Regions from separate parts of the Bradyrhizobium sp. USDA 326 genome, predicted to be linked through region 1. Evidence: riboswitches for the same ligand, from Rfam matches in the RefSeq annotation. Region 1 holds a riboswitch; each other region holds the start of a gene.

Evidence for each region. A riboswitch is a leader RNA that binds a small molecule or an ion and turns the genes downstream of it on or off. The one in region 1 is predicted to bind cobalamin.
Region 2: it holds a riboswitch for cobalamin, as region 1 does, so the genes downstream of both, metE (5-methyltetrahydropteroyltriglutamate--homocysteine S-methyltransferase) here and ABIG06_RS25700 (energy-coupling factor ABC transporter permease) in region 1, are expected to answer to the same signal.
Region 3: it holds a riboswitch for cobalamin, as region 1 does, so the genes downstream of both, ABIG06_RS32385 (TonB-dependent receptor) here and ABIG06_RS25700 (energy-coupling factor ABC transporter permease) in region 1, are expected to answer to the same signal.

What each region holds. Positions count from the first base shown of each region.
Region 1 covers NZ_JBMGQA010000001.1:5,470,622-5,480,468, reverse strand. The annotation lists gene ABIG06_RS25715 (histidine phosphatase family protein) at 1-348, shown strand, start outside; gene cobT (nicotinate-nucleotide--dimethylbenzimidazole phosphoribosyltransferase) at 355-1,407, opposite strand; gene cobF (precorrin-6A synthase (deacetylating)) at 1,418-2,164, opposite strand; gene ABIG06_RS25700 (energy-coupling factor ABC transporter permease) at 2,211-2,888, opposite strand; cobalamin riboswitch at 2,926-3,146, opposite strand; gene cobA (uroporphyrinogen-III C-methyltransferase) at 3,192-3,923, opposite strand; gene ABIG06_RS25690 (cobyrinate a,c-diamide synthase) at 3,920-5,230, opposite strand; gene cobM (precorrin-4 C(11)-methyltransferase) at 5,230-6,012, opposite strand; gene ABIG06_RS25680 (cobalamin biosynthesis protein) at 6,009-6,377, opposite strand; gene cbiE (precorrin-6y C5,15-methyltransferase (decarboxylating) subunit CbiE) at 6,374-7,555, opposite strand; gene ABIG06_RS25670 (cobalt-precorrin-6A reductase) at 7,554-8,300, shown strand; gene cobJ (precorrin-3B C(17)-methyltransferase) at 8,276-9,010, opposite strand; gene ABIG06_RS25660 (precorrin-2 C(20)-methyltransferase) at 9,007-9,738, opposite strand; gene ABIG06_RS25655 (precorrin-8X methylmutase) at 9,741-9,847, opposite strand, start outside.
Region 2 covers NZ_JBMGQA010000001.1:3,805,321-3,815,167, reverse strand. The annotation lists gene ABIG06_RS17895 (hypothetical protein) at 1,400-1,681, shown strand; gene ABIG06_RS17890 (IS256 family transposase) at 2,077-3,264, opposite strand; partial or broken gene ABIG06_RS17885 (IS3 family transposase) at 3,346-3,624, opposite strand; gene ABIG06_RS17880 (hypothetical protein) at 3,662-3,922, opposite strand; gene ABIG06_RS17875 (hypothetical protein) at 5,037-5,279, shown strand; gene ABIG06_RS17870 (hypothetical protein) at 5,367-5,597, shown strand; gene metE (5-methyltetrahydropteroyltriglutamate--homocysteine S-methyltransferase) at 6,110-8,455, opposite strand; cobalamin riboswitch at 8,557-8,759, opposite strand; gene ABIG06_RS17860 (nodulate formation efficiency C protein) at 9,712-9,847, shown strand, end outside.
Region 3 covers NZ_JBMGQA010000001.1:6,865,327-6,875,173, forward strand. The annotation lists gene ABIG06_RS32380 (hypothetical protein) at 610-1,191, opposite strand; gene ABIG06_RS32385 (TonB-dependent receptor) at 1,253-3,481, opposite strand; cobalamin riboswitch at 3,596-3,809, opposite strand; gene ABIG06_RS32390 (hypothetical protein) at 3,901-4,158, opposite strand; gene ABIG06_RS32395 (hypothetical protein) at 4,275-4,397, opposite strand; gene ABIG06_RS32400 (hypothetical protein) at 4,874-5,050, opposite strand; gene ABIG06_RS32405 (adenylate/guanylate cyclase domain-containing protein) at 5,153-6,889, opposite strand; gene ABIG06_RS32410 (transglycosylase SLT domain-containing protein) at 7,209-9,398, shown strand; gene ABIG06_RS32415 (hypothetical protein) at 9,474-9,836, opposite strand; gene ABIG06_RS32420 (hypothetical protein) at 9,833-9,847, opposite strand, start outside.

The sequences.
Region 1 (9,847 bases):
CGCGAGCAGGATTTCGGCGACTGGACCGGTCGTCGGCATGACGAGCTCGCCGCGAGCGGTGGCGAGACGTACGCGCAGTTCTGGCGCGATCCGGCGCACGGACGGCCGCCGAGCGGCGAAAGCTTTGCGGATCAGGTTGCGCGCGTGCAGGTGGGTCTATCGCGGATTGGCGCAGGCTCGGCAACGCTGGTTGGGCATTCCGGCACCATCCGCGCCGCGCTCTGCATCGCGCTGGACTTGACGCCGCAGGCCGCCTTGCGCTTCGTGATCGATCCGCTGTCGCTGACCCGGATCGACCGGCTCACGGCGGGCTGGCGTGTCGTCTCGGTCAACCAGCGCGTGGCTTGAGCCGCATCAGGCCGGGCGATCCGGCACGTTGGCCTGCGTAAACGTCGCCATGCCGTTGTGAAGCGCACAGGCCGAGCGGACCAGCGGCAGCGCGATGGCCGCGCCCGATCCCTCGCCGAGCCTGAGATCGAGGCTGATCAGCGGCTGAACGTTGAGCGCGCGCAACACCAGCCGATGCCCCTGCTCCGCCGATTGATGCGCGGCAAGCTGGAACGGCTGGCAGGACGGATTGAGACGCGCCGCGGCCAGGGCCGCGACGGACACGATGAAGCCGTCGATCAACACCGGAATGCGGGCCTGCGCGGCCGCAATGATCGCGCCTGAGATCGCCGCGATCTCGAGGCCGCCGACCGCGCACAGGATCTTCTCGACCGACGCTCCGGAGACGCCGTGGCGTGCGATCGCCGCATCGATCACCCGTGCCTTGTGCGCGCGGCCGGCCATATCGACGCCGGTGCCGCTGCCCGCGATCTCCCCGGCGCTCACACCAGTCAGACTCGCCGCGATCGCCGCTGAGGTGGTGGTGTTGCCGATGCCCATCTCGCCGAAGATCAGGAGATCGGGCTGACTAGCTGCTGCGCGCGCGACAGCGCGCTGGCCGGCCTCGAAGGCAAAGGCCAGCTCGGTCGGCGTGAGCGCAGCCTCGACGCTGAAATCGCGTGTGCCGCTGCGCGGCTTGTCGGTGACGATTCCCGCCATCTGCTCCTGGGCCAGCGTGCCGGCGTCAATCACCTCCAGGCTGGAACCCAGTTCACGCGCCAGCACCGAGATCGCCGCGCCACCGGACGTAAAATTCGCCATCATCGCGATCGTCACGGCTTGCGGATAGGCTGACACGCCCTGCGCGACGATGCCGTGATCACCGGCGAAGATGATGATCGGCACCCGCGAAGCGCGGGGCTGCTCGGTCGCCTGCAAGCCCGCAAGCTCGACCGCGAGCTGCTCGAGCCGGCCGAGCGCGCCGGTCGGCTTTGTCAGTTGCGCCTGCCGCGCGATGGCCGCCTCGCGATGAACCGCGGAGACCTCGGGGCAGTTCTGGTAAACCCATTCGGGAAGCATGCTGCCTCGCTTACGCCCTGCGCTTGAGAATATAGCTGTCCATGATCCAGCCGTGCCGCTCGCGTGCTTCCTGTCGCGCGATCACGATGTGCGGACCGACCTCGGCCAGCGCGCCGGACATGATGATCTGATCGGGCATGCCGAGATAGGCGCCCCACCAGATATGCAAACGCTCTGGATCGAGCGACTGGAACGCTGTGCCGCCGTCGAGCATCACCACCACGGTATCGACACCTTGCGGCCAGCCGCCGTCGCGCAAGCGCCGCCCTGTCGTAACCAGGAACGGCTCGCCGATGTCGTTGAGCGGCAGCGCATGCGCCGCACACAGCGCCTGGATCGAGGTGATGCCGGGCACGACCTCGATTTTCGGCAACGGATTCAATCGCCGCGCAATGCGCAGCGAGGAATCGTAGAGCGACGGATCGCCCCAGATCAGGAGCGCGACCTTGCCCTCACCTTCGAGATGCCTCGCGATCGTCTGCGACCAGGTCGCGGCAACCACATCGTGCCAATCGTCTACGCCCTTGCGGTAATCAGCTTCACCGCTGTCGCGCACGGGAAGATCGAATTCGGCGATGGCTATGTCGCTGGTGAGCACGTCCGCGCAGATCGCTCGCCGGAGATCGGCGAGATCGGACTTGGCAGCCCCCTTGCGCGGGATCAGGACGAGATCGGCCGCGTTGATGGCAGCGATCGCGGCGCGCGTAAGCTGCTCGGGATCGCCGCAACCGATGCCTATCAGGGAGAGCGTGAGCATCGCGAGCGCGAAGGGCGGCCATCAAGGCCGCCCTCTCGCTTGTCTCTCAGGCGCCGTTGTGCAGGCGCGGCGTGACGAGGCCGGGCGCGGTGACGCCGCGCAGCGACTTCGCCAGCGCCAGCACCGCGAGGTCGGCGAGCGGCTCGATCACGATGACCAGCGCGTAGGAGGCCGCGAAGGTCGCGATGTTGGCGAGGTTGCTCATGGCAAAGCCGGAGCCGTAGAGCGCCCAGAACGCCACCCAGGCGACAACACCCGCTTGATAAGTCGTCGAAAGCGCCAGCGCCTGACCGTACTTCAGATCGACATAGGCGGTGTTACGCGAAATGATGCGCGTGGCGATGGCCTGGATCGCGAACAGCGGCACCAGGAGCGTGGTGACGTTCATGCCGTATTGCGGCAGGTCAGCGGGCTCGAACAACAGACCCTGGAGCAGCAGGCCAAATGCGAGGCCGAAGGCGGCTGGCGCCGCACCAAACAGCAGGAACAAGGTCGAGCCGAGGATGAAGTGCACTTCGGAGACGCCGACCGGGAAGTGGGGCAGGACCTGGAAGAAGGTGAAGACGAGGCCCGTGGTGGCGAGCGTGCGCGTGGCGAACGAGCCGACGCCCTGCGCGCGGACGGTTTCGACCGCCAGCTTCAGCGCAACGCCGCCTGCGGCGATGCCAGTTGCGTAACTCAACACGAGCTTGGCGCCCGTCACGATTCCGGGTTCGATATGCATGGCTCAATTCCTTCCTGCCGTCACACCCGACGGCCTTGGCCTCAAAACGTGCAGGGCCGGTCTCCTGGCTCGCGGTTCACTGGGGTTCTCCGGCCCTTCCCGAACCTTGCGGCCCAGTGGCGATTCGGAGCCCCTCACCGCTTACAGTCGCGGGGGCGGCTGGGGTTTGGGGCGCCGCAACTTGGTCCGCCCACCCCCATTCCCGATTATGCCCCGGCGCTTTGCGCCGCGTCGAGCACCATGCCTCTCCTGTGTGCGCCTTTCGCGAGCCGGGCGTCAAGAGGCGAAGGGCGACCGCCACCGTCATGACGGATAATCCCCTGCCAGCGCGCCGAACAGGATCACGGCGGCCGTGGACGCGGCGCCGCCCCGGCCTAGCTGCGCGGCGAGCTCGGCGATGGTGGTGCGGACCAGCCGCTCGTCGGGACGGCCGAGGGATTCGGCAAACAGTGCGGGCGTGTTTGGGGCGAGGCCGTGTGCGATCAATTTTGCGGCAAGCGCCGGAAAGGTGCGCCGGCCCATATAGACCACGGTCGTGGCCTCGGGATCCGCCAGCGCCGCCCAGTTCAGGTTGGACGGCAGCTCGCCGCTGACATCAGCCCCGGTAATGAACTGCACGCGGCGGGAGGTATGCCGACGGGTCAGGGGAATGCCGGCCTGGGCGGCGGCGACGCAGGCGGATGTGACGCCGGGTATGATTTCGTAGCCGATGCCGGCTTCGCGCAGCGTCTCCAGCTCCTCCTCGAGCCGGCCGAATATGCCGGCGTCGCCGGACTTGAGCCGCACTACGCGCGCGCCTGTCGCGGCATAGTCGACCAGGAGACGATTGACGTGGTGCTGCTTGGTCGAGGGCCGCCCTGCCCGTTTTCCCACCGCGACGAGATTGGCGCCGGGCCGCGCCAGATCCAGGATCGCGCCGGAGGCGAGGTCGTCATAGAGCACGACGTCGGCCTCGCGCAGCCGTGCGGCGCCCCTCACCGTGAGCAATTCGGGATCGCCGGGTCCGGCGGAAATGAACGACACGAATCCTCTCACCGGTCCTCCGCGATCAGATGAAAGAACGTGCCGGTGGCGTGGCCGCGCCGCGAGCCGGTCTCGGCCATGACGGCGCCCGTCGCATCGTGCACGACCGCGAGCGGCGCATCCGGTTGCGCGACGATCGTCGAATAGTGGAACTCGTGACCGCGCAGGCGTGCGCCAACACGATGTCCCGGCATCGGTGCAGCGAGCTCGACGAGACGATAGCCCAGATGCATGCGGCGCTTTGCAAAGCTCGTCTCCAGCCCAAGCAGCCCCGTCATCTCATGGCTGGCGCCGTCGGCATCAGTCAAAGCAGCTCCCAGCACCATATAGCCTCCGCACTCGCCGTGGACCGGCCGTGACTCGGCGAAGGCGCGCAGGCCGTCTCGAAAGCGCGCATTGGCCGCGATCCTGCCGGCGTGCAACTCGGGATAGCCGCCAGGAAGCCAGCAGACGTCGGCGCTCGCGTCAGGCACTTCATCGGCAAGCGGCGAGAATGTCGAGATCTCGGCGCCCGCCGCGCGCCAGGCCTCCACCATATGCGGATAGACGAAGGAGAAGGCCGCATCGCGGGCGAGCGCGATGCGTTGCCCGGGTGGCGCCACGTTGAGACCGTTCGCGGCTGGTAGCGGCGACCAGCGAGCCGCCGATCCCAGCAAAGCATCGAGATCGACATGCTCGGCGACGAAGCGCGCGGCCTCGTCGATCAGCTTGCCGATTTCATCCCGCTCCTCGGCCTGCACGAGACCAAGATGCCGCTTCGGCAGGCTGATCTCGGCATGACGCGGCAGCGCGCCGAACACGGCGATGCCGGCCTCGTTGAGCGCACGCCGCACCAGGTCTTCGTGGCGCGGGCTGGCGACGCGGTTGAGCACGACGCCGGCAAGTCGCACGCCGGGGCGGTAGTCGCGAAGGCCCGCGGCAATCGCAGCCGCCGTCTGCGCTTGTCCCGATGGATCGATCACCAGAACCACCGGCCAGCCCAGCATCTCCGCGATGTCGGCGGTGGCGCCGGTGCCGCAGACGCCGCGCGCGGCGACACCGTCGAACAGGCCCATCGAGCCCTCGGCAAGCACGACATCGGCGTCCGCACCACGGCTGACGAGGTGCGCGATACTTGCGCGGTCCATCGCCCAGCTATCGATGTTGACGGAGGCGCGTCCGGTGGCGGCGGCGTGGAACGCGGGATCGATGTAGTCGGGCCCGCTCTTGAAGCACTGCACGTTCAATCCGCGATTGCGCCAGGCGCGGGCGAGCGCCAGCGTCAGCGTGGTCTTGCCGACACCGGAGGCCGGCGCGGAGATGACGAGCGCTGCGGCCATCACGATGCCTCCGGAAAACGCGGCTCGGCGCCGAGCGGCCGATAGCGGCGGTCGTAATCGGCGGCGTAGAGGCGACTCTCGTCGAAATTCGCAGCGCCAAGTGTCCTGCCGACCAGGATCAGGGCGGTACGCTCCATCTCGCTGCTCACGGCGGCATCAAGAGTGCCGAGCGTCGCGTGGACGATGCGCTGGTCCGGCCAGCTCGCACGCCAGACGATCGCGACCGGACAGTCCGCGCCGTAATGCGGCGTGAGTTCAGCCACAACCTTGTCGAGCAGATGGATCGACAGATGGATCGCGAGCACCGCGCCGGTCGCTGCGAATGCGGCGAGCTTCTCGCCCTCGGGCATCGCGCTGGCGCGGCCCGGCGTGCGGGTCAGCACCACCGTCTGGGCAAGGCCGGGCAGCGTGAGCTCCATTTCCAGCGCAGCGGCAGCAGCCGAGAAGGCCGGCACGCCCGGCGTCACCGAATAGGGAATCCCGAGCGCACGCAGGCGGCGGAGCTGCTCGCCCATCGCCGACCAGATCGAGAGATCGCCGGAATGCAGCCGCGCGACATCCTTGCCGTCCGCATGCGCGGCGGCGATCTCCGCGATGATCTCGTCGAGCGACAGCGGCGCGGTGTTGACGATCCGCGCACCGGGCGGGCAATGCGCCAGCACGCCTTCGGGCACCAGCGAGCCGGCATACAAGCAGACCGGAGAGGCTGCGATCAGATCGCGGCCGCGCAACGTCAGCAAATCGGGCGCGCCGGGCCCGGCGCCGATAAAATGCACCGTCATGCGCCGTCCCCTTCCGCGATCGCCGCAGTCGCAGTGCGATCCTGCGAGATCACGCGCGTTGCAATCAATCGCGCGCGAGGGCCCGCTGCCGCGAGCGCCGCAGCCTCGGCGACCGATCCGGTGCCGAATTTTTCCGCGACGAGTTTTGACTGCGTCGGCGTGTCAATGCCGGCCAGCGCTTTGACGGGAACGGCCCTGATCGGCACACCGCATTCGCGCGCGAGCTGCTTCAGCGCCTCCGCGTCGGCCTTGTCGCTGACGGTCGCAAATGCTGCAAGACCTTCTGGGCCGCCGGCTGTCGCGAGCGCCTCGCGCAACGAGGCCAGCGTCACATCCCTCTTGAATCCCAGACCGGCGACCTTCATCGGACCGCACTCCATTGCACCACCGGCCGCGTCACTTCCCAGGATCGGTAGCGGCCGAGCGGGGCGGCATGCGCCAATTCGACCCGCATCAGCTCGCCACCATGGCGCTGGTGCAGTTCGCCGAGCAGCGCTTCCGTCTCCAGCGTGACTGAATGCGCAACGAACCGCACCCCAGGCGAGAGACGCGCCCAGATGGCATCGAACATCATGCCATCAAGGCCGCCGCCGATGAAGACGGCATCCGGCGGATCCAGCGCAGCAAGCGCTTCGGGCGCCTTGCCTGCGATGACGTTGATCCGATGCTCCAGTCCGAACGCGGCTGCATTGCTGCGAATGTTCGCGGCGCGATCTTCGCGCAGCTCGATGGCCGTGGCCGTCCCGCCGCACCGCACCCACTCCACCGAGATCGACCCCGAACCGGCGCCGACGTCCCACAGCCGTTCGCCGGGCCGCGGCGCCAGCGCCGAGAGGGCGAGCGCACGCACCGGCCGCTTGGTGATCTGGCCGTCATGGACGAAGAGATCGTCCGATAATCCCGAACTGCGGGGCATCCCCTGTCCACCCTTTGCCTCGACGGCGACCGTGACCAGGTTTCCGGCGAGATCACCGGCAAGACTATCGGCGCGATATTCTCTGATGCTTTCGCGCGGGCCACCGAGGGCGGCGAGCATCCAGAAGGCCGAGGCGCCCCACCCGCGCTCGCTCAACCACCTTGCGAGATCGCCAGCCGCTTTCCCATCGCGCACGAGGCAGATGATGCGCGCCCCTCGCGCCAGATGCGGACCGAGACGCTCGAACGGTGCGGCGTGAAGCCCGAGGCAGACGGTGGATTCGAGGCGCCAGCCCAGCCGCGCTGCCCCAAGCGAGAATGCCGACGGCGTGGGATACGCGATCCACTCGTCGCTACCGAGCTTCTCGGCGAGGCCCGCGCCGGCGCCATGCCAGAACGGATCGCCGGAGGCGAGCACCGCCGTCGGCCGGCCACGGCAGCTCAGCACGATCTTGGCGTCGAACGGCACCGGCCACGGGCGGCCGCGGCCGCCAACCTCCGCAAGCGCAAGGTGGCGCTCGCCGCCGAAGACGGTTTCGGCCCTGGCAAGCGCCTTTCGGCTTGCCTCGGACAACCCGGCAAGGCCATCTTCGCCGATACCGATGATGGTCAGCCAGGGATCAGACATGACGCGCGCCCTCATTCTGGGCGGAACGGCCGATGCGAGCCTGCTCGCAGCGGAGGTCGCGCGCGCCGGCATCGACGCCGTCTATTCCTATGGCGGCCGCACCCGCGCGCCGGCCGACCAGCCGCTGCCGACCCGCATCGGCGGCTTTGGCGGCGTGAGCGGGCTGGCCGATTACATTCGCCGTGACAGTATCACCCATGTGATCGACGCGACGCATCCCTTCGCGGCCGAGATGAGCCGCAACGCGGTCGTGGCGTGCGCGGAAACCGGCACGCCGATGATCGCGCTCGAACGCTCGCCGTGGACAAAAGCGCCCGGTGACAGCTGGATCGAGGTGGTCGACGTCAACGCGGCCGTCGCCGCGCTGCCTGACGCGCCGACAAACGTGTTCCTCGCCATCGGCCGCCAGCACATCGCGCCGTTCGCGAGCCGGCCGCAGCATGCCTACACGCTGCGCTTCGTCGATCCCCCCGAGGCGCCCCTGCCCTTCGCGGCCGACGTGATCGTGTCGCGTGGACCCTTCACCCTCGACGGCGAGCTGGACATGCTGCGCTCGCGCGACATCGCGTGGATCGTCGCCCGCAACTCCGGCGGCGACGGCGCGCGCGCCAAGATCGAGGCGGCTCGCATGCTTGGCTTGTCCGTTATCATGATCTCGCGACCAAGACTGCCCGAGCGGCTGCGGGTCGAGAGCGTGGCCGAGATCATGCAGTGGCTCGGTCATTCTATCCGCCTCGGCGCATAGACCCAGCGGCCGACGCGGCGCGTCTGCGAATTGCCGACGATCACCAGCGTGCGCATGTCGGCCATTTCGGGCGTCGCTTCGTTCAGCGTCACGGTCTCGATCTTCTCGTCAGCCGCGCTGATCGCGCGCGCGAAGATCACCAGACGCTCGCCGCAACCAGCCTCTCGAAGCACCGCAAGTGCGCGGCCAAATCCTTCCGGCCGGCTCGCCGAGCGCGGATTGTACATCGCGATGGCAAAATCGGCTTCGGCCGCGAGGCGGAGGCGTTTCTCGATCACTGCCCACGGCTTGAGATTGTCGGAGAGATTGATCGCGCAGAAATCATGACCGAGGGGCGCGCCGGCACGCGCGGCCGCCGCCAGCATCGCGGTGACGCCGGGCAGCACGCGGATCGGCAGCGCCTGCCATTGCGGCGCCTGTTCGAGCGCCTCGAACACGGCCGAGGCCATCGCGAACACGCCGGGATCCCCGGAGGAGACGACAACGACCTCCCCGCCTTCCGCAGCAAGCCGCAAGGCTTCGCTCGCGCGTTGCAGCTCTTCGCGATTGTCGGAGGGATGCAGGGTCAGCCCCGGTCGCGGCGGTACGCGTGCGACATAGGGCGCATAGCCCAGAATGTCGGTCGCGGCTGCGAGCGCGGCGGAGACTTCCGGCGTCACCAGCGCGTCGCTCCCGGGCCCGAGGCCCGCGATGGTCAGCGTGCCCGTCATTCGGCAGCGTCCAGATGCCGGCCCTTGCCGTGCACCAGCACGATCGCAAAATAGGGGCAATCGGCGGCATCGATCTCGGCGAGCCGCACCACGCGCTCCCCCGGCATCGTGCCGCGCTCGACCAGCCAGGCATCGTCTAACCGGCCGGCGGAGCGAAGCGCGCGGCGCACCTTTGCCAGATTGCGGCCGGTCTTCATGACGACCAGCGCATCGGAATCGCGCATGCGGCGCTCGAGCTCGGCCTCGGGGAGCGTCCCCATCAGCACCGTCGTCACGTCGTCGCCGAGCGCGATGGGCTGCCCGACGCCGTTCCAGCAGCCGACCATGCCGGGAATGCCGGCGATCACCTCGATCTCGACGCGGCCTTGCAGGCGCATGTGCAGATGCATGAACGATCCGTAGAAATACGGATCGCCCTCGCAGAGCACGACGACGTCGACGGCGCGCGCAAGCCGCGCCAGACGCTCCGCCCATTCATCGTAGAAGCCCGCAAGCAGCTGGACGTATTCCGCGCTGTCGAACGCGATCTCCGTCGTGACAGGATATTCCATCGGATATTCGGTGACGTCGGCCGCCAGCATGCCCTCGACGATGCAGCGCGCCTGACCCGGCCTGCCCTTCTTGCGGAAATAGGCGACGTGCTGCGCGGCACGCACCATCCGGTCGGCGCGCACGCTCATCAGATCGGGATCGCCGGGGCCGAGACCACAGCAGATGATGCGTCCCATGGCTATTCGCTCCGGCTCGCCAGCGCGTTCACGGCAGCAACCGTGATCGCGGAGCCGCCGAGGCGGCCCTCGACCGTCAGCGCCGGTACCGGCGGATCGGCCATCAGCG
Region 2 (9,847 bases), 1.7 Mb from region 1:
TTCAAATGTGAACTTCGAGATCTAGTTGAGTACATCACGATCAGCAAGGGGTTGAGCGGCTGGCGGTCACCCCGGCAGCAATTTACGTGGGCTCAATCGCTTGCCGTGGGGCGCTTTCTGCCCGCGTTCGTTCCCAGCTGCGAAGTCAAAGGGGCGGTTGCTCGGCTTTCGGCTGTTGCGCGGTCTCTCGCTCAACCTACGCCTGCACACTACGCCGATCTAACTGTTCGAGCGTCTCAAGATATTCCCTTCCCTCCTCGGTGAGCATCCAGCATCCGGCCTCCCGCATCAGCTTTGGCCGAAAATACCGAGTTGGGGCGCGCGGCCTGCGATGCGCTTCATACGAGCCGGCCACTCCGGGCCGCTGCTATACAGATATCCAATGCTGCTTAACGACTTCGATGCTCGCCCGGTCGTGCGGCTGGCCGGCAAGTATCTTCAGTATAGACAGCTGAAAACTCACGCGCACGCCATTGACTCATGCAAGAGCCCGATAACGCCTATTTTGCGGTAAGCTCCAGAGGCGTGCCCCGCTTTCAAAAGAAAGTTTCCTCCTTAAGCCCAATGCGCGACACCCGCCTGCTGTCGCCGCGGTAAGCAACGCTTTCTACGGCATCGGCCACATCCTGCCCGAAGTTTCCGAAGAACGGTTCAGCATCAGATAGCTGCGTTGACTAGGAGTGTGACGAGGTCTCAACTGCCGCTTGGACCGGTACGAGATCAAACGACGTCGGTGGTAACCAAGCTGTTGTACATCTTGACGAATGACGTCGCTCACGGAACGAAACGCCCGCTTCTTTCTCCTCCAATTGCCGTCTAATCCCGCGGGGATTCCAAAGCCTGTCGGGACGACCAAAAGATCGTGTCTTCGGTTCAAATAGATATCGAACATATGGTGTCTCTTGTCGCACGAGCGTAGATCGACCGTTCATCGGTTTGGTGACATCGAAGCAACAGTCTCCCTTAAAGTCACTGGACGACCAAATGACATTCGAAAGCTCCCGTCCTGATACGTCAAGACCGTCACGGGCACGATGGTCCCGCAAGATGTGGGCGTGTTCACGCCCCAACTTGCGGTCCGCTGAGAGGCGCACTCGACGATCGTCGGACTGAAACGTGGCGAGAGTACATCTAGTTGACTCAGCTGCTTTGCGGCTCTGCGGAGCCTACGCTCCAAGTTTTGGGTTCTGGCAACTAGTTGATGCGGCATAACCTTGACCAGTCCTAGCGAGCACATCCTCCCCAGCTTTCAGGCTCCCAAAGCAATGGGTTTACCAGCCGCCGCCTTGGGAAGCAGACGATTACGTTTATCGCCGATACTAGTTGAAGTAATCCTTCGACCCGTCTTCGCGGGCCGTGTCGAGAGTAAAGCAATGGCGCCCCCGATAAAGATCCACCTATGGCGGTGCCGAGCCGGGACGACCTGAACGCGACTATGTTCCAGGATCCGGGCCAGTTCGGGGCAGGCGTCGTTTACCAAAACGACGTCAGGAGAGACCGAAAGGACGTTGATATCTATGTAAAGACTGGACAACAGCAGATCGTCATCCTCGTAAGCTGGGGAATTACTTTTGAGTGGTTCGGGCGCGACTATCAGTTGCGCATTGCTTCTGGCAAGCGATCGGTCACCTCGCAAGACCGCACGAGCAAAAAGTCATCGGTCGATGCACGGTCGCGTTAAGCTCCCGCAACGTGTTCACACAATTCCTTCGACGTCCTCGTTCAGTTCGTCGAGATAGCGGTTCTTGATCCGGTGGCGGACCCGTGCACCAGCTTGCGTAGCTGCTGCCGCCGACGAGAACGCGGATAATACCACGCCGAGCGAAGCTTAAGATTGATATAAAGGAATAGATCGCAAGAGAGTTCGCGATCGTGAGCCGCATGATTGGTGGCCGCACCCACCACGACTTCCTTCAATCTCGACCACTCGTCGTACCGAATTTAAGGTCACGCTTACCCCATATTGGCCGTGCCTTCAGATTCCATAGACCGACTGCCGATCTGTGCCGATTGTGTAAGTGGAGCGTCTGCCATAGTAAGGCTACCGGTACTGTCCAGAATCTTTCGCACTTTTGATCAGGCGACGGCTCCGGTTTCAGAGAGTTGTGGCTGATAGAGCGGTCGCATGTTCATGTAGCATTTGGTCGACCACGCCGTTCCGGCAATGTGCCGCAGCCGGGCCGCCGCTAAGTTGAGACAGGATTGACCGTCGGGGAAGGCGCCGACGACACGGGTTCGTCGCCGGATCTCCTTCATGATGCGCTCGAGCGGATTGTTCGTTCGAATCTTCCGCCAATGGATGTCCGGAAAGGCATAGTAGGCGAGCGTCTCGTGAACCGCCTGCTCGACGAGATCAGCAGCTTTGGCCATACGGCTGGCCCGCAGATCCGCGATGACGGTCCTGGCTTTCTCGTCGGCCGCGGCGCGGCTCTCCTGGGCATGAATGGCCTTGAGCATGTGGCTCACCTCGCGGACCCGGGTCGACGGCACGTGGCTGAAGACATTGCGATAAAAATGCACCATGCAGCGTTGATAGCGTGCCTCCGGCAGATAATCCGCAACGCTTTCGACAAGACCTCGGCACGCGTCGGAAACCACCAGCTGCACGCCCTTGAGACCGCGATCGACGAGATGCCGCAGAAACGAGGACCAGCCGGATTTGTCCTCCTTGGCGCCTTCACAGATGCCGAGGATCTCCCGGAACCCCTCAGCATTGACCGCCGAGGCCACCAGCAGCGACACGTTGCGAACCTCACCAGCCCAGCTGCGCTTCATCACGATGCCGTCGAGGTAGAGATACGGATGCTCGCCTTCGATCCTGCGATTCCGCCACGCCTCGATCTTGGTATAGATCTTCTTGTTCAGGTTCGACACTGTGCTCGGGCTGACCCGGGTGCCCCACAGCGCCTCCGTGATGTCTTCGACCCGCCGAACCGAAATCCCGGCCAGATACATCTCGATCAGCGCCTCCTCAACCGAGCTCTCCCGCCTCCGGTAGCGCTCGATAATCGCCGTCTCGAAGGTTTGCCGCCGTAGCTTCGGAACCTTCAGATTGACGTCGCCCGCCTTGGTCTGCAGCGTTCGCTCGTAGCTGCCTGCCCGCGTGTCCTGCCGCGCCGGGCTGCGCTCATACCGCCCAGCACCGCACAGCTGGTCCGCTTCGGCCTCCAGCATCGCGTTCAGTGTCTCTTCCACTGTCCCGCGGACCATCTCGCCCAGGTGATCTCGAATCCGGGCCTCATCAATTTGGATCACCTGACCCATGGCATTCCCATCGTTCATTCAAAGCTCCTTCATTCTAGAAGAAGCCGTCAATCCTGAAAGTGCGAAAGACTCTGTACGTTATCAGGCTACCGCACGGAATGGCAGCGGCCGGAAGTAAGCTTGATCCGGAGCGCCGCCGCCAAGGCTCGAAGGCGGACGCCGGCCATTGTAGAAGGCGAGGTATCGTCCGATCGAGACGCGGGCGTCGGACACAGTCTCATAGGCATGCTCGACGAGCACGTTGTCGCGCCGGGCAAGCAAGCCGTCCATTCTGGTGGCGATGCCATGACAGGCGAGCACGCCGGTGAACCTCGCGCCCGTGAACTACGAGCCTTGTTCGGTGCTGAAGAAGTCCCGCTTCCGTGGAACATTCAGGAAGTGCGAAACCCTTGCTTGCTCATGAGAGCTCGTCCTGGCGGGATGCTCGAAAGGCTGATGTGGACGGATTAGCTAATGCAGGTGGGGTTCGAAGCTCCAACACATCGGCGAAGATTGTCCAATCGCGGACACTCTTTTGCTTGCAAAAATCAGTCTCCGCCTGCTGAGCAGCAGCACTCAGGGAGGCGGCATCGACCTTGAATGCTGCCTGGCACGCACGATGCTCGCCGCCAGTATCGTCACAAACGGTCTTAATAAACCGAACATTAAATGAAGGCATGCCCCTCTCTTCCCGTGGTTCGCTTATCCACTATTCTGCCATTCGCACCGAGAGTATTTGATCTGCCTCAAGCAGCACCCCAAGAGGTCTGTCTGCTCCTCCGAAGATAGATCCAGATGTAACAGCGCGGCGCGCGAGCCGCTTGTTGTCGCGAAGAATAGCGACGGCCTGTCTGTCCTACCTGCGGTATCGCACGACCGTTTGAGCCGAGGGGCAGCGCCTCTCAGGAGCCTCATGCCGCCGACCGGCAAAATCAAGTCTTTGATCGAGGATTGTCTCGCAGAGACGATCGAGGGCAACATGCACTTACGCGCAGGAGATCGTGCGGCAATCAGGCAAGGAACCCCGATCTTGCACCCGACGGTCCACCAGCAGCCGGCACAGCAAAGCCGATCATAAGGCTTGTCGCAGCCGACGTTTCGACGAGCCCAGGTTCGGATTTCAGTGCCAAACCCTAAGGGTGGATCAGCCTCGGCAAGGCTACCGACAATGAAAGGCGAACAATCGTTTGACCATCCGCGTGCACGGAGCAATGAGGAAAAATGCTGCCGTAGCCCATGAAGCGTGAGTTGCGCCTCAAATCAACACGCTGGCGTGTTGCAGAGAGCGCCAGGCCCTGGCGGACGCCCGAGTTCGGACATGTCGACTGCCAACGCGAGCGTCTGCGGCACGTAGCGACCGCTCGAGCTCAACCACTCCCGGACGGACCAGCCTTTTGACCCGCATCAATGCTGCGGCGGCTGCGTCCTAATAGAAGTGATCTTCTAGTAAGGTCAGACGCATGGCGGAAAGAACGACTTGAGCCTATGATGCCTTCATGTCCGGCTACCAGCGATCACTTTTTAGGACTCCTTCCGGGCGCAGCCGAGCCGCGGGTCAATGACCTGCACATGATAAGTTGCGCCGCTTGCGATGGCGTCTACTTTATCGACCTGCGGACAAGCCCGATTATGGGCTCGGAGCGAAGCTACGTCCATCCTAATGGTGTCAACCGAATTCTTCGCGCTCTCGCTGGAGCGCGTGCTACGCGCGCGAGAGCGCGGCTGAGGTCGCCTGCACACCCACGCGATGACGCTGCAGAACACGGAGATGTCTCACCAACAAGAGACGTGACATGACAGAAAGCCGGACCATTTACCCCGCTCCGGGCCGGATTGCCGGAGCTGCAGACCAGTTTAGTTCGTGCAGAACAGTTACAAATACCAACAGCCGAGGTATTGAGCTGACCCAGATCGATTTGACGGAAGCTCAGGCCTTGTTTCCCGGCAGAAATCCAAATATTTCGGTTCGCGAGCGGATCGTGTTCCGTACCAACGATGCCACGGCCGATTGCCCTCTGCCGCGGCTCACGCCATAGAGACCGCGCGCCGTCCGGTCGAGTCGGGCAGAGCCTGTTCGCGCGGAAGCCAAGCGATGTTCGTAATGTTCACAAGGTTGTCTGCATTTGTCAGCTCGCAGCGATGAACTTCGTCCAGGATCCAGTGGCGATTCGATCTGGGAGCGGCTCGAAATCACGCCGCCCTTCGATCAGGATCTGGAGATTGCCGTGATCGAGGGCAATTCAATTCACCGGGTGATCTTTCCTTGTCGCCGGGTGTTCGGCGGATGGATCAACGCGAATACCGGAGAGCACGTCGCCGTGCAGCCGACGCATTGGCGTATCTGGCCCGGATAGCGGCGGCGATCCTGCAAAATAGATTGGCGTGAGTTGAGGCAGGAACTGGCTTCGGCGTCCTCTCGTCGGACACTATGTAGAGTTCATCGCATGAGAGCGCCTGACGGGAAACATGTCCGAGCGGGACCGATTATGGTGGGGGCGTGCGGTGACCGTCCGGCATCACTCCTCGCATTGCTGTCGCAACCGTTCCTAATGTACTCGCGAGCGACACACCTCTGTGTAGATTCTGAATCTCAAACCAACGATCGCTTACCACGTCATAATGAGCTACGATAAACGTGTCGATATGAGTCCATATTTTCGGCGAATGTTCTCACCTTGATGAACCGTCGGCTATTCTCTCTCGGCCAAGTAGCGCGACGCGTCTGCGTCGTTCCTCCGGGTGCACCTCGTTCGGACCACCAAGCCGGGCTAGGCATTTTTGTTGGCCCAAGGCTTGCTCGAGATTGTGGAGAACGCAAATGAGCACAAGCGAATTCGCTTGGTCGAGAACAGACCCGAGCGCGGGATCAATGGTTTTGCGGATCGGATGCTGCACGCAGTTCGCGGGCGGTAACGACCATGTTGGTTAGGGCAGGCCGAACCTCCTCCCAATTGCGAGTTTTTAGGCCGCAGTCCGGATTGACCCAGAGCTGCGATTCCTGCAAACGCGTCCGAGCCAGCACCATCAGCTCCTTCATTTCGCCCACCTCCGGAACGCGTGGAGAGTGGATGTCGTACACGCCCGGTCCGATTTGATTTGGATATTCGTACTTGCTGAATGCGTCCAGTAGCTCCATTTTCGACCGCGACGTTTCGATCGAAATGACATCCGCATCCATTGCAGCGATTGCACCGATGATGTCGTTAAACTCCGAGTAGCACATGTGTGTATGGATTTGCGTTTGATCGGCAACGCCCGATGAGCAAATGCGGAAGCAATCTCCCGCCCAATCGAGATATGCCTTCCACGCCGATCGGCGCAATGGCAATCCTTCCCGGAGTGCAGCTTCGTCGATCTGGATCATGGCTGCACCGGCATTCTCGAGATCGCGGACTTCGTCGCGGATCGCGAGCGCAAGCTGGCGGCAGACCTCGCTTCTAGGAATGTCATCGCGAACAAACGACCAGTTCAGGATCGTGACCGGTCCGGTCAAGATCGCCTTCATTGGCTTGCTAGTTAGTGATTGCGCGTAGCGCCACCAGTCCACAGTGATCGGCTTCGACCGCACTACATCGCCAAACAGGATCGGAGGCCTGACGCAGCGCGAACCATAAGACTGTACCCATCCATTCCTGGTAAATAGGAAGCCGGCGAGTTGCTCGCCAAAGTACTGCACCATGTCATTGCGCTCAAATTCGCCGTGCACGAGGACGTCAAGACCGATGTCCTCCTGCCAACGTACGGCGCGGGCTATCTCTTCCTTGATAAACTCGTCGTATTGTTCGTCGCTCATCGCACCTCGCGCATGCGCCGCACGAGCATTTCGGACTTCTGTGGTCTGCGGAAACGATCCGATTGTCGTGGTGGGAAACGTTGGTAGTCCAAAGCGTTCCCTTTGGATCTCGGAACGACGGACAAATGGGCTGGCGCGCCGGCGCATTGTCTGGTCGATCGCCCTCATCCTCACAGCGACATTGGTATCATGGATCTTGGGCGAAGTCCGCCGGGCAGTCGCAGCGCATTCCGAATCGGCGAGAGCGAGCTCGACATTCTGGTCGCCAGCGAGTGCTCGCGCCAGGATCGCAAGCTCACGCATCTTCTGAACCGAGAAAGCAAGCCAGCTCTTGACGTCGGACGTGAGCCCGGTCTCGAGTTCAACGTCCACTGGCACATGAAGCAGCGAGCAGGATGGGGCGAGCTGTACACGGTGCTTGCCGAGCTTCGCAATCGCGGGCTCCATCCGCTGACGGAGCGACGACAAGTTCGACCGCCATACATTCCGGCCGTCGATGACCCCGAGCGACATGACGAGGTCACTTCGGCCGACAGCGATGACCTGATCCAACAACTCTGGCGCTCGGACCAGATCGAGGTGCAGACCGGAAACCGGGAGGCTCAATGCGGTATCCAGATTGTGGCCTAGCTCGCCGAAATAGCTGGCAACCATGATTTTGATAGCCGGTCCCTCCTTTGCGAACCGGTTATAGGCATGTAGCAATGATTTTCGCGCCGCCTCATCCAGATCAAGGGCCAGGCAGGGCTCGTCAAATTGAACCCAACTTGCCCCTCGTTCGGCCAATTCATGCAGAACCTCGATATAGACCGGTATTAGATCATCGAGTAGGGAGAGGGGCTGGAACGCGCTATCGGCACTCTTGCCGAGCTTTAGGAATGTGATCGGCCCGATCAGGACAGGGCGGGTCTGAAAGCCAAGAGCCTTTGCTTCCTCATACTCTTCAATGGGTTTGCGAGAGCAAAGTCTGAACGCTTGTCCCTTGTAAAACTCGGGAACCATGTAATGGTAGTTGGTGTCAAACCACTTAGTCATTTCCTGCGCGGGTGCGCCAGACCTCCGCGGCCCCAGACCGCAACTCGCATCCTGGTCGTCGCATTGTGATCCGCGAGCCATGGCGAAGTACGTCTTGAGGGAAACGTATTCTCGTTTCGAGGCGTAGATCTCCGGGATAGCACCAACCATGACACTTGTATCGAGCACCTGATCATACAGCGAGAAGTCATTCGACGGAATGATCGTAACGCCGAGAGACTTCTGACGGGCCCAGTTCGCTGCGCGCAGACCGGATGCGTCCTCGAGCAATTGCTGTTCGCTGATCTTTCCCGCCCAGTAGCTTTCAAGAGCGAATTTGAGCTCACGCCTTGGACCGATGCGTGGCGTACCGAGCGTAGCAACCGGAAGAGAGAGAAGAGACATAGTGTAAACCCCTGTTGGGGACAGAGGCCATGGCGGACGCAGGCAGAGGAAGTCGCGCGCGCGACGGCTGCTTGGCGCACCACCGAGACACCCCGCCCGTGGACCAATCTATCGTCGGGGCAGGTCTCCTGGCTCGCTGGTCGTCGCTGCTGTCCGGCCTTCCCGAAGCCGTGCGGGCTTCAGTGACATCGTTGGACAGTAGCTCGCAGCTCACAGTTGCGGGGGCAGCGCCGGCATTTGGACCGGCTTCCCTCTTAGCTCCGGATCAAGCGGGATTCGGAGAACCTCGACGAGTTCGATTATCGGCAGGAGGACTCTTCCGTCAACCTCTCAGATTTTGTGGCACGCTAATCTGAGACATCTAGTAGGCGAATGACCGTGCATCTCTATGATTCTCTAAACAGAGCTGTCGCAATCAGAGATGTCCTTGTCTCAGATGTGGGAGTGAGACTCGGAGCTGCCTTGAGGCGACGCCGCCCGCCCCATCAATGAAAGGGACAAAACCAGCCCGCGCGGCGGCGATTACCGCCGTTTCGAGCAGAATGCATTCGATGCGGCTTCCGACTTCCAGCGGTTCGCCCAGCACATCCGCTGGCCAGCTATTTTCTCGACTAGAGGATCCCCATTGAACACGTCAAGGCAGGCGGCGCAATCTAGCCACATACGCGGCGAGCAGGTTGATTTTCGTGCCAGCCAGACTTCAAAGTTCGTCGATTAAGTCGGCTTCGTATCGCCAGCCATCATGTAGGCCGAACGCCGACGGGCAACTATAGCGAACCACACGGTTCAATGACGGCAAACGCACTCCCGATTCTCATCAGGCACTTGGCATCGAGCTACGGCCGATACACTGAATGGAAACATCGAACCGTGCGCAGGTCGGAAAGTGGACAAGAGGGACATAAAACCCATGCAAATCTCTGCCTGCTGCCTGGCACGAAGAATGCAAGCCCCTCGACATGCCCAGTCTCTTCTGCTTGGGGATGTCCAGCTCAGCCAATTGACGCTGTCGCTGGCTAGGGAAGTTAGGGGCGCGTGACATAGAGGGGAGCGCCTGCCCGCGTGGGACAGCCGCGGGTGCCCCGTCGCGTCTCCGTAAACTTCTTGCGCTCGCTCATAGCAGGTTCAAGGTTACCGCTTTGAAAGATGTATGGATGAAACGCGATAGGCGGAGGATTATGAAGAGAATGTCGGGAAGACCCGCGCTATGGCTTCGCCTGGGCGGACTTTTAATCTGCCTAGGCTGGCCGGCTGCCATGAGCAACACTATTCGCGCCAGCGACAACCCCCTTGTCGAAAGACTTAAGTCAACTTGGCGAGCGCAAGATGGTGAGACGATAGAACAAATCATCTCGAATGTCTCGAAGGTGGCACAGTTCGTCCCTCAGATGT
Region 3 (9,847 bases), 1.4 Mb from region 1:
TCATGTTCGGGTGTGGCCAAAAAGCGGCGACGATGCCAACCGCCGGTGGTGAGGGCTAAATCCGGGCCGACTGTTGCACCGATGGCACAATCGTGGCTCAGAAGTCACGAGCGGGCCTACCGCGATACCTCGCGAAGACGGCAATCCACAATCTCAGATTTCTCTGCACAAGGATTGCATCCACTTCAGCTCCGCGATCTCGCGTACGAACGTGAGTCGGAGTGACGGAGCAAGGTGAGCCGACGTCGTTTCAAGGTCGCACTGACCAGACACGCCTTCGCATCCTCGCGGCTGATTTCGCCCGAGTTTTGCTTCGTCGCTCACCCTCTTGAGCCAAGAGGGCACAGGGAAGGCCGGGTGCCGACAGGCACCCGCGGTCCGCTGCGCAAAAGGTGCACGCAGAAAACCGCACAGCAGCATACAGGTGGTGCCGATCACTCGGCCTTCCCTGCGCGATGGTCGGACGGCTTATGCCGTGCTCTTACGACAAATCCGAATTTCGGTAAAGCGGAATATTTTCGAGGCAGCGGATTGACACCGACAGCTTTGAAACGACCAGGTGTTTTGCCTGTCGGGCGATATCCCGCTGCCGGATTGCGCCAGGCTCCGTCAGGCCGACATCGCTCCCTCGCGCCCGAACGGACCGAACAAGCGCACGACCTCGCAGACGGCGACGAGGCCGGCGAGCCAGGCAGCGCTGGTCAGCCCAATGCGCGTCACGATGGCGGCGGTGAAGGCGCCCTCTCCGCCCAGGAACGGCGTCGCGGCGAGCAGCGCGAGCTCATAAGCCGCATAGGCGGCAAACAGCGCAATCGCGAGCATCAGCGGCGCGCGTCCCTGCGGCAGCATGCGGAGCACGCCCGATGCCACCACAGTCGCCAGGAGCGCCGCCGCGCCGATCACAAAACCCCAGGCGATGCTGCTGCCATCGATAGGATAGTGCAGCGCGCTGAAGCCGATTGTCTGGTTCACGAGCCAGGCGCCGGTGACGACGAGCAGCGCCGGACGCAGCGGCAGCATCGCAGCCGCGACGACGGCGAAAGCCGCGAAGGGCGTCGCGCAGGCAAACGCAAAACTCGCGAGCGCGCACGATACCGTCAGCAGCGCGAAGCCGAACATCGGCGCGAGACGCGGCGCCACCGGATGGAGGCGGAAACCGTCGCCGTCGGACGACAGGATATTGAGAGCCATAAGTGATCTCCTTCTCTTCGAGTTTTAGTCCATTTGGGCGCCTGTGACAGCCCCATCGAAATCAAAACGCGGCGCCGGCCCTGAGCAGAAAGGTGCGACCGGGTAGCGGATAGGCGCTGAAGCGACCGTCCGTGAAGGTGCTTGCGATGGCGTAGTCGTAGTAGAGCGCGTTCAGCACATTGTTGACGCCGAGCGACCAAAAGTAGCGCTCAAATTGGCCGCTGAGCTTGAGGTCGATGGTGCCGTTGGCGGGAATCGGCTTCTGGGTTCCGGCTTGGTCGTTGTCCATGCGGCGCTCGCTCCAGAACCGCGCGGTGGCGTCCAGCACCAGATAGTTCTGCCAGATGTTCCAGGTGAGGCCCGCACTCGCGGTGTAGCGCGACACCAGCGGCACGTCGTTGCCCGCCCAGGCGCCTTCGCGGAAGACGGCCCGTGTATAGGCCATGCCGGAACGCACCAGCAAGGCGTCGTTGATGCGATAGGAGACACTGGTCTCCGAGCCGTAACGGCGGGTCGGATCCAAGTTGGTGTTGTAGAACAGGATCGGATTGAAATGGATCTCGTTGGCGAGGTCCATCAGGTAGAGACTGCTCTGCATCTGCAGTCCGCCTCCTCTGATGCGCAGCCCGCCTTCGATGTCCTGCGAGGTCTGGGTCTTGAGCCGGAACGTTTGCGGGAGCGGATTGAAGAACGGGTCGAATGAAGGGCCTGACGACACCCGCTCGTCGACATCAGGCGTGCGGAAGGCGCGCGCAGCCCGGCCGAACAGCGCGACGGTTTCACTGAGGCGATGCTCGGCACCGAGGTGCAGCGCATATTGCGTCTCGTCGCTCCCGAGCGGGAGCGCGCCGATGTCGGCGTTGAACGGAGCCGCCGCATCAAAATCGTCACGTGCCGAAAGGCCGATGTTCTGCACCCGGGCGCCGTAGGAGATGTCGGTCGCGGCCGTCACGGCCAGGGTGTGCTGGACATAGCCGGCAACCGTCTGCTGCCTGAGGACGTAGTTGTGCCAGGGGGCGAGACCCTGGCCGGCGCCGCGGTTCTGCTGAAAGCTCGCATCGTAATAGTCGACGCCAGTCAGCAACTGCGACGGCATTCCGAAGAGCAGGCTCTTCACGCTGAGCCGCGGCGTGATCGACCACGTCGTCAGATCGGCGTCGACATAGGTCGACGTGAAGAAAGCCGGAACCGGCGTCGGGCTCGAGAAGAACGCACTCTGCTGCTTCTTGTCGCGCAGGCCGCCGTCGACGATGAGATCGACGCCGTTGACCAGGGTTTTCGTGAAGCCCGCGGTCGCGCTAAAACCCTGCTGATTGGCGTAGTTGAAAGGCGTGCTGGCCCCTCGCCGGTTGCTCGCGAGCTCGTCGAGACCGATCGACGGATCCACGGTGCGGCCGCCCGGCAGTCGCAGCTCCTGATTGTCACCGGCGACGGTCAGGAAGGCGGTCAGGCCAGGCATCGTGTAGTTCAGATTGCCGACGCCGTTCTCCTGGGAATAGCGATTGTTGTCGCGGTAGCCGTCGGTCCTGACGGCATTGCCGTGGAACGAGGTCGACCACGGACCGGAATTGAGCGCGGTCGAGACGTTGCCGAGCCCAGTGTTGAACGAGCCGAAACCGGCCTCGATGCGCGCTGTCGCGGGCGGGCCGTCGACGCCGTTCTTGGTGACGATGTTGATGACGCCGCCAACCGCATTGTCACCATACAGCACCGCACCGGAATTGCCGCGCGTGACCTCGATACGCTCGATGGCATTGAGCGGGATCGTGGAGAGGTCCACCTGCGCCATGTCGATGTCGTTCAGCCGCCGTCCGTTGACCAGCACCAGCGTATTGGCCGTGGCGAGGGCACCGAAGCCGCGCAGATCGACACTGGTCTTGGCACCGATCTGGCCGCCGTAGAACGTCGTGATCTGGGCGCCCGGAACTTGCGTCGCGATGATCTCGGCCAGGATTTGCGACGGCGCATGGGCGATGTCCGCAGCCGTGATGACGGTCGTGGCCGCGCCGACGATGCCGTCATTGCCGGCGGCGGCTCCACTGCCCGAGCCGGACGAGCCGGTCCCGCTCGGCGCACCATTTGGCCTCGCCCGGCGCCTCCCCGCATCGCCGTCGCCGGCCGCCCTGGCCCGCGTACGGCTCTGATCGTCAGGCTGGGTCACTTCGAGTGGCGGCAGCTGCTCGGCACCGGCCTGCTGTGCGTGGGCGATGGAGGGATCGAGCGAATAGAAGAAAGCGGCCGCAACGATGCCGGCGCAGCAGCGCCGGCAGGCAGTGACAAAACGGGACAAAATCATAACCTCGGCATGACGTCAGTGGCACGTCACAGCGAACGAGGCTTTACGGCGGAGCGATCGATTGCTCCGGTGAAGCTGATGTCTGTACTCCCCGACCGACATCTTCGCGTGTGACCACGGCTGACGGCAGGTCTCCTGGCTCGCGGGTCGTTACCTCTACGTCGCCTTCCCAGGACCGAGATTCCCAGTGGCACAGGACGAGAGATTCACCGCTTACAGTTGCGGGGGCAGCCATGGCATTGAGAAGATCCCCGCGCCGGGGCATCTCGCACCACGTTCCCTTTTGATCTCCGTAAGGAGAACCGTCACCGGCCAATCTAGGGGGCGCCCAGGCCGGGAGTCAATCGACTGCTGGCATCTCGGCCGCAAGCGCGATCGGCCGGCTCCCAGACGGATCGGGCAATGCCCCGCGCCTATGTTCGTCCCCGCGGGCGCTGGGCCTGAGCCCAGGCGACAGCGACATCGCGCGGCGGAACGTCGAGGCGCTTGATCGGGGTCAGCTCGCCGGAGGCCGAGACGATCGCGGTCTCTTCGCGCCGGCAGCGCGTGCAGACGAAACGGACCTCATGCGGGGATGCCGACCAGTTTGAACGTTTCACGTTGGCGGCCATCGGCCAGGCATCGCAATGCGAGCACGACACCAGGAACCGGCCGGGATCGAGCATACCCATTCCATCGGACTCCGCGTCCTTCCCACTGCTTCCAATGACTATCCTATGTGAATCGTTCCGGTGCCTCGGCACCGTCAGCGCAAACTCCGCTGAAAGCCTGCGAGCTGCTCATGTTCCTACAAGACCTCGGGGGTTTCGTCGGCAATGGCATTGCGCAAGCAGCCGACCTTGTCGATCTCGACCTCGACGACGACGCCGGCCTTCATCCAATTGAGATTGGCATAGCGATACCTTGGCAAGGCCGCCGACCTCGGCGACGGTGTCGCCCTCGAGCTCAAGTCGAGACGGCGGGAACGATGGAGGCTTGGGATGGCGCGGTTACGATCCCTGCGACGCAGAAGGCAATCCGCTCAGCGAGCCCCCTTGAGGGTGCAGGAGGTCGTGCACGTGACCGTTGTGCCGCGATCGCACGATCTGCAGGCGTTGACGCACTGGCTCATGTCGCGTGGATTGTAGCTGTAGTTTCGCATCGGACAGCTCGACGTCGTCGAGCCGGTGATATCCCGCTCCTGGTCGCAGGCCGCCGTCATGAGCGCGAATATGATCACCGCAACGAGGCGCATGGGACTTGCCCTGTCAGGCACAGCACGACGACACTCGCGAGGTGCGCTGCATTGCAACGAACCCCGACCTTCCCACCACGAGCCACCGCCAATCAGCGATGCGCGTGCTGCGAGAATGCGTGCTAAATGTTAAGAACGGATTTCAGCCGGCCTCAGGCCGCAGCCGTGGTCGCGATCGCCTGCCGAATATCCACCGCCAGCTGGCGATACTGTTCCCCGAGCCTCAGATAGAACTCGCGCTTGGTGCCGTCGGTGGCGAGCTTGGCGATCAGCTCGCATTCGGCGCTGAGCGTCTCGAACCGTTCCAACCTGTCCTGAAGTTCTGTCATCGGCGTGTCCCCGTCAAACGCCACAAGGACAGCTAACCTAAATCCGGGAAATACGTCACGGCGAACATCGTTATGGGGTAGCATCAATTATTCCGCGGCAGCCTATTTCTGCTCGAGCCGCCAGGCACCATCCCAATTGGCATCCGGCGGATTGGCCGCGAACTGCGCGATGCGGCCGAGCATCGCGCGCGAGGGACCGTCGCCGGGGACCGCCTCGAGCGCCGCGTTGAAGGCGGCATGGGCGTCGTCGAAACGCCCGGCGCGATAGGCGGCGAGACCTTCGACATAGTGCGTGCGCAAACTGACTTGCGCATCGGAGAGTGCGCCCGGTCTCGCCATCACTTCGAAGATCGTCTGCGGCGCGCTTTGGCCCGCGACCGCAAGCCGGTCGATCTCGCGCAATTCGAGGCGAGATCCAATCGCGTCCGCAGTCGCCTGCGAGACCAGGATGCGGGTGCCGTAGACCTTGTTGACGGCCTCCAGGCGCGAGGCGAGGTTCACGGCGTCGCCCATCACGGTAAAGCTCATCATCAGCTCGGAGCCGATGCTGCCGGTCAGGACCTCGCCGGTGGCGATGCCGATCCGCAGATCGCACGGCGCGGGCATAGCGCGAATACCGAGCAGATCGGGCAGCTGCTTCTGCAGTGCGGGCACCTGGTCGGCCATTTCGACGGCGGCAAGCCCGGCGAGCAGGGCCTGCTCGTCCTCTTCGACGAAAGGCGGTCCCCAATAGGACATGATGGCGTCACCGATATACTTGTCGATGACGCCGCGATTGCTCCTGATGGGGCCGGACATCATGGTGAAATAGTGATTCATCACCTTGACGAGGCCGCGCGGGGTCATGCCCTCGCTCATCGAGGTGAAGCCGCTCATGTCGCAGAACATGATGGTCATGACCCGGCGCTCGCCGTCGATTGCGACCTCCGGCCGCTCGATCAGTCCCTGCACCACCTTGGGGTCGATGTAGCGGCCAAAGGTCTCCCGGATGCGCTCGTTCTGCCGCAACTGCTCGATCATGCGGTTGAAGGCCGCGGCGAGCTCGCCGATCTCGTCCTGCGTCGAGACTGCGATGGGCTTGTCGAACCGGCCCGCCTCGACCTCGCGCGTGCCGGCCAGCAGCAGCCGCACCGGACGCGTGATGCCGCCTGACACCAGCAGCGCGAAGGCAAATCCGACGATCGCCGCGAGCAATGTCACGAGTCCCGAAACGATGATCGTCTGATGCTGGCGGCTGATCACCTGCGACGTCGAGAAGTAGACCTGCGCCAGCATATCGCCGCGGATCGTATCGATCTTCCGGTTGAACTGTTCACGCGCCACGTCGATGTGTTCCAGCGTGCCGCGCACCTCGGCCATCTGCTTGGCGTCGACCTGCTTGAGGAGCTTCGCATGGTCCTCGCTCAGGTCACGCCGCAGCTCGGTAACGGCGGTGTCGATGCGGAGATCGATTCGCGCCAGCGCCGCATTGTCGGAAAACGTTCTGGGGTCCTCGATGATCGCGTTGATCAGCTTGCGCGCAGCCTCAGCCTCCTCCTCGATCTTGCGGTCCGATTGCTCGAAGTCGCGAAGGCGCGCCGTATAGGCCTCCTCATCCGACGGCGCCTCCATCCGGGTCATGACCATCCGCCGCAGCGCCAGCCCCCGCTCCAGCGAGCGACTGCTGGCGCGCGCCAGATGGCTATAGGCCGGGATGTAACGGTTGGTCAGTTCATCGAGCAGGACGCCGACCTGGCTGGACATCACCATCGACAGGATCGAGGTGACCAGCATCAGGACGATCAGTCCGAGGGCGATGCCGACGATCTTGCGCCGGATCGACTGGTTGAAAATCGGCATGGGTGCGGAAGGCAAAGGCCAAAAGAACGGAATGAGGGAACTCCATACACCGGACTGGCTGCGGGAACACGCGCAATCTTGGTCCTCCTGGCGTCCCGTACCATGCAACCGCCGGGCGAGCCCGACCTTAACGACGGGTTAACAGGCCCTGGCCTTTTCTCCTTTGCGGCAGTTCCCGCAACGCATCCGTTTTTTGCCGCATTGTTGCGACAGCGTTAGAAATGCGGAACGATGCCCCGGCATCGTTCGATATTTCGATTCTCAAGCCGCATGTCGTCGCGGACCTTGGTTTGTAGTGGTTTCGCAGGGGGACCATCGAATGAACCAGTGCCTACGCTCGCTCGCGTGTTTCGTTGCCGTGGCCGCAATCGCCCTCCTTCCCACGGAACTGGTCGCGAAAAGCAGCCAGAAAACGGCCGCGCCGAAGAAGACGCATGAGGCGAAAGCCGGCAAGCACCGCCACGCCTCCGCCGGGAAAGCGCGACATGGCAAGCACGCCGAGGCCAAGCGCAAGTCGAAGAAGACGGTCGACGAGCCCGCGGCCAAGCCGGCCGCGCCGCCGCTGACCGGCGACCTCGCCGCGCTGAAGGACGCCATCGATCTCGCGCGCAAGGGCAAGACGGATGACGCGAGCGCGGCGCGCGACCGCATCGCCGATCCCGCCGGACAGAAACTCGCCGACTGGTTCATGCTGCGCCATTCCGAGAGCACGGCCAATTTCAAGCGCTATGCCGCCTTCCTCGCCGCCAATCCGGAGTGGCCGAGCAGCGCCCTGCTCCGCCGCCGTGCCGAGGCGCGGTTGTGGCAGGAGAAGGCCGACGCCGCCACCGTGCACAAGTTCACGATGGACCGGCCGACCAGCGCCAAGGGCAAGTTTGCGCTCGCCCGCGTATTGCGCGCCGAAGGCGATACCGACAGGGCCGCCCGGTTCGTACGCGAAGCCTGGCGCGTCGACGAATTGTCCGAGCGCAGCGAGGAGGATTCCTACGAAGCGTTTTGCGATCTTCTGTCCGCTGACGACCACCGCGCGCGCATGGACAAGCGGCTCGGCGCCAAGGATTACGCAAGCGCGAGGCGCGCCGCCAAACGGCTCGGCGAGGATGATCTCGCGATCGTCAAGGCCTGTGCCGCGGTCACCGGCAAGGAGAGCAAGGCCAAGGACTATCTCGAGGACGTGCCGGCCGGCGCGCGCCGCGATCTCGGCTATGTGCTGTGCCGCGCCCAGTGGCATCTTCAGAACGACCGCATCGACGACGCGGCCGAGGTGATCCTGGCCGCTGCACCCGACATGATGTCCGCCCAGGACACCGATGCCTGGTGGCGCGAGCGCCGCATGCTCGCGCGCAAGCTGCTCGATCAGGGCAAGTCCAGGACCGCCTACGATGTGGTGCGCACGGCGGCCATACCAGAAAAGGAAGTATACCGCGTCGACTATCACTTCATGTGCGGCTGGATCGCGCTGCGCTTTCTCGATGATCCCACGACGGCGATGATGCACTTTGCCGCCATCGACGCGGGCTCGTCCAATCCGATCGCGCTGTCGCGCGCCCATTACTGGCGCGGCCGCGCCGCCGAAGCCATGGGCGCCACGGCCGATGCGCGCATGAGCTATCGGGCGGCGGCACGCTATCAAACCGCCTATTACGGCCAGCTCGCCCGCGCAAAGCTCGGCCTCGACCAGATCGAGCTGCGTCCGCCCTCGCCTGTGCTGGCCTCGGCCGACACGCCCCCCATGGACGAGCGCGTGCGCGCCGCCGATATGCTCTACGGGATCGGCGAGCGCGATATGGTGTTCTATTACGCCGAGGATTTCGCCAAGGAGAGCAGCGACGTCGCAGCACTCGAAGCCCTCGGCGAGCTTGCCCGCCGGCGCAACGATGCGCGCGTGATGCTGGAGGTCGGCAAGACGGCGCTGGCGCGCGGGCTCGCGCTTGACCATTACGCCTTCCCCACCATCGGCATCCCCGAGCACAAGCAGGTCGCGCCCGCGATCGAGACCAGCGTGATCTATTCGGTGGCGCGCACCGAAAGCTCGTTCGACCAGCGCGACAAGTCCCATGCCAATGCGGTCGGGCTGATGCAGGTGACGCCGGAAGCGGGGCGCGATACCGCCAAGCGGTTCGGCCTGACCTATGACTGGGGCAAGATGGTTTCCGATCCCGTCTACAACACGCAGATGGGCGCGGCCGAGCTCAGTGCGCTCTTTTCGGAATATCGCGGCAACCAGATCATGACCTTCGCCGGCTACAATGCCGGGCGCGGCCGGGTGCGCGAATGGGTGCAGACGCGCGGCGATCCCAGGGATCCCAATGTCGATCCGGTCGACTGGGTCGAGCGCATCCCGCTGTCGGAGACCCGCAACTACGTCCAGCGCGTGATGGAGAACGTGCTGGTCTACCGCACGAGGTTCGAGGAAGGCGGCACGATCGCCGGCAAGAGCGATCGGCGCATCGTCACGCAGGAGGCCGGCGCAACGGCACCCGTGGCGGCCGCAGCGCCCGCTCCCTAGGCGACGTCGCCGGGGCTGGACACGGCGCCTGCCAGGTTGCGTCGCTGCGGCTTCCACGCGAGTGCCGTCGCGTAGCTAGGTGTCACCTCCTTCCATCGTGGTCGGATCGCGACCGTCCGAATATGCGCCGGTCAAGATTCTTGCGAAGGCGAAGGCGTGCATCGTGCAGCTCCAGCACAAGACGGCGCCCAGGACCGTGAACATCTCGATCGCGTTGCGAGCGGCGACCTCGACGTTCCCGGAGGCCGGCCCGTTGTGCCCAGGCACCGACCAATGCGTCAGCAGCGTCACGAGTTCGCCGCGCCGGTAGCAATCGTAGTCGCAGTAGCGCCGCTGCGTCCGCACATGCCGGACATAGCCGGACCGGATCGACCGCGAGCAGGTGCTGCACGTGGACGCGCACAACGGGGGCTCGTGATTGACCACCATGAATTTCATGAAGCCGCCCT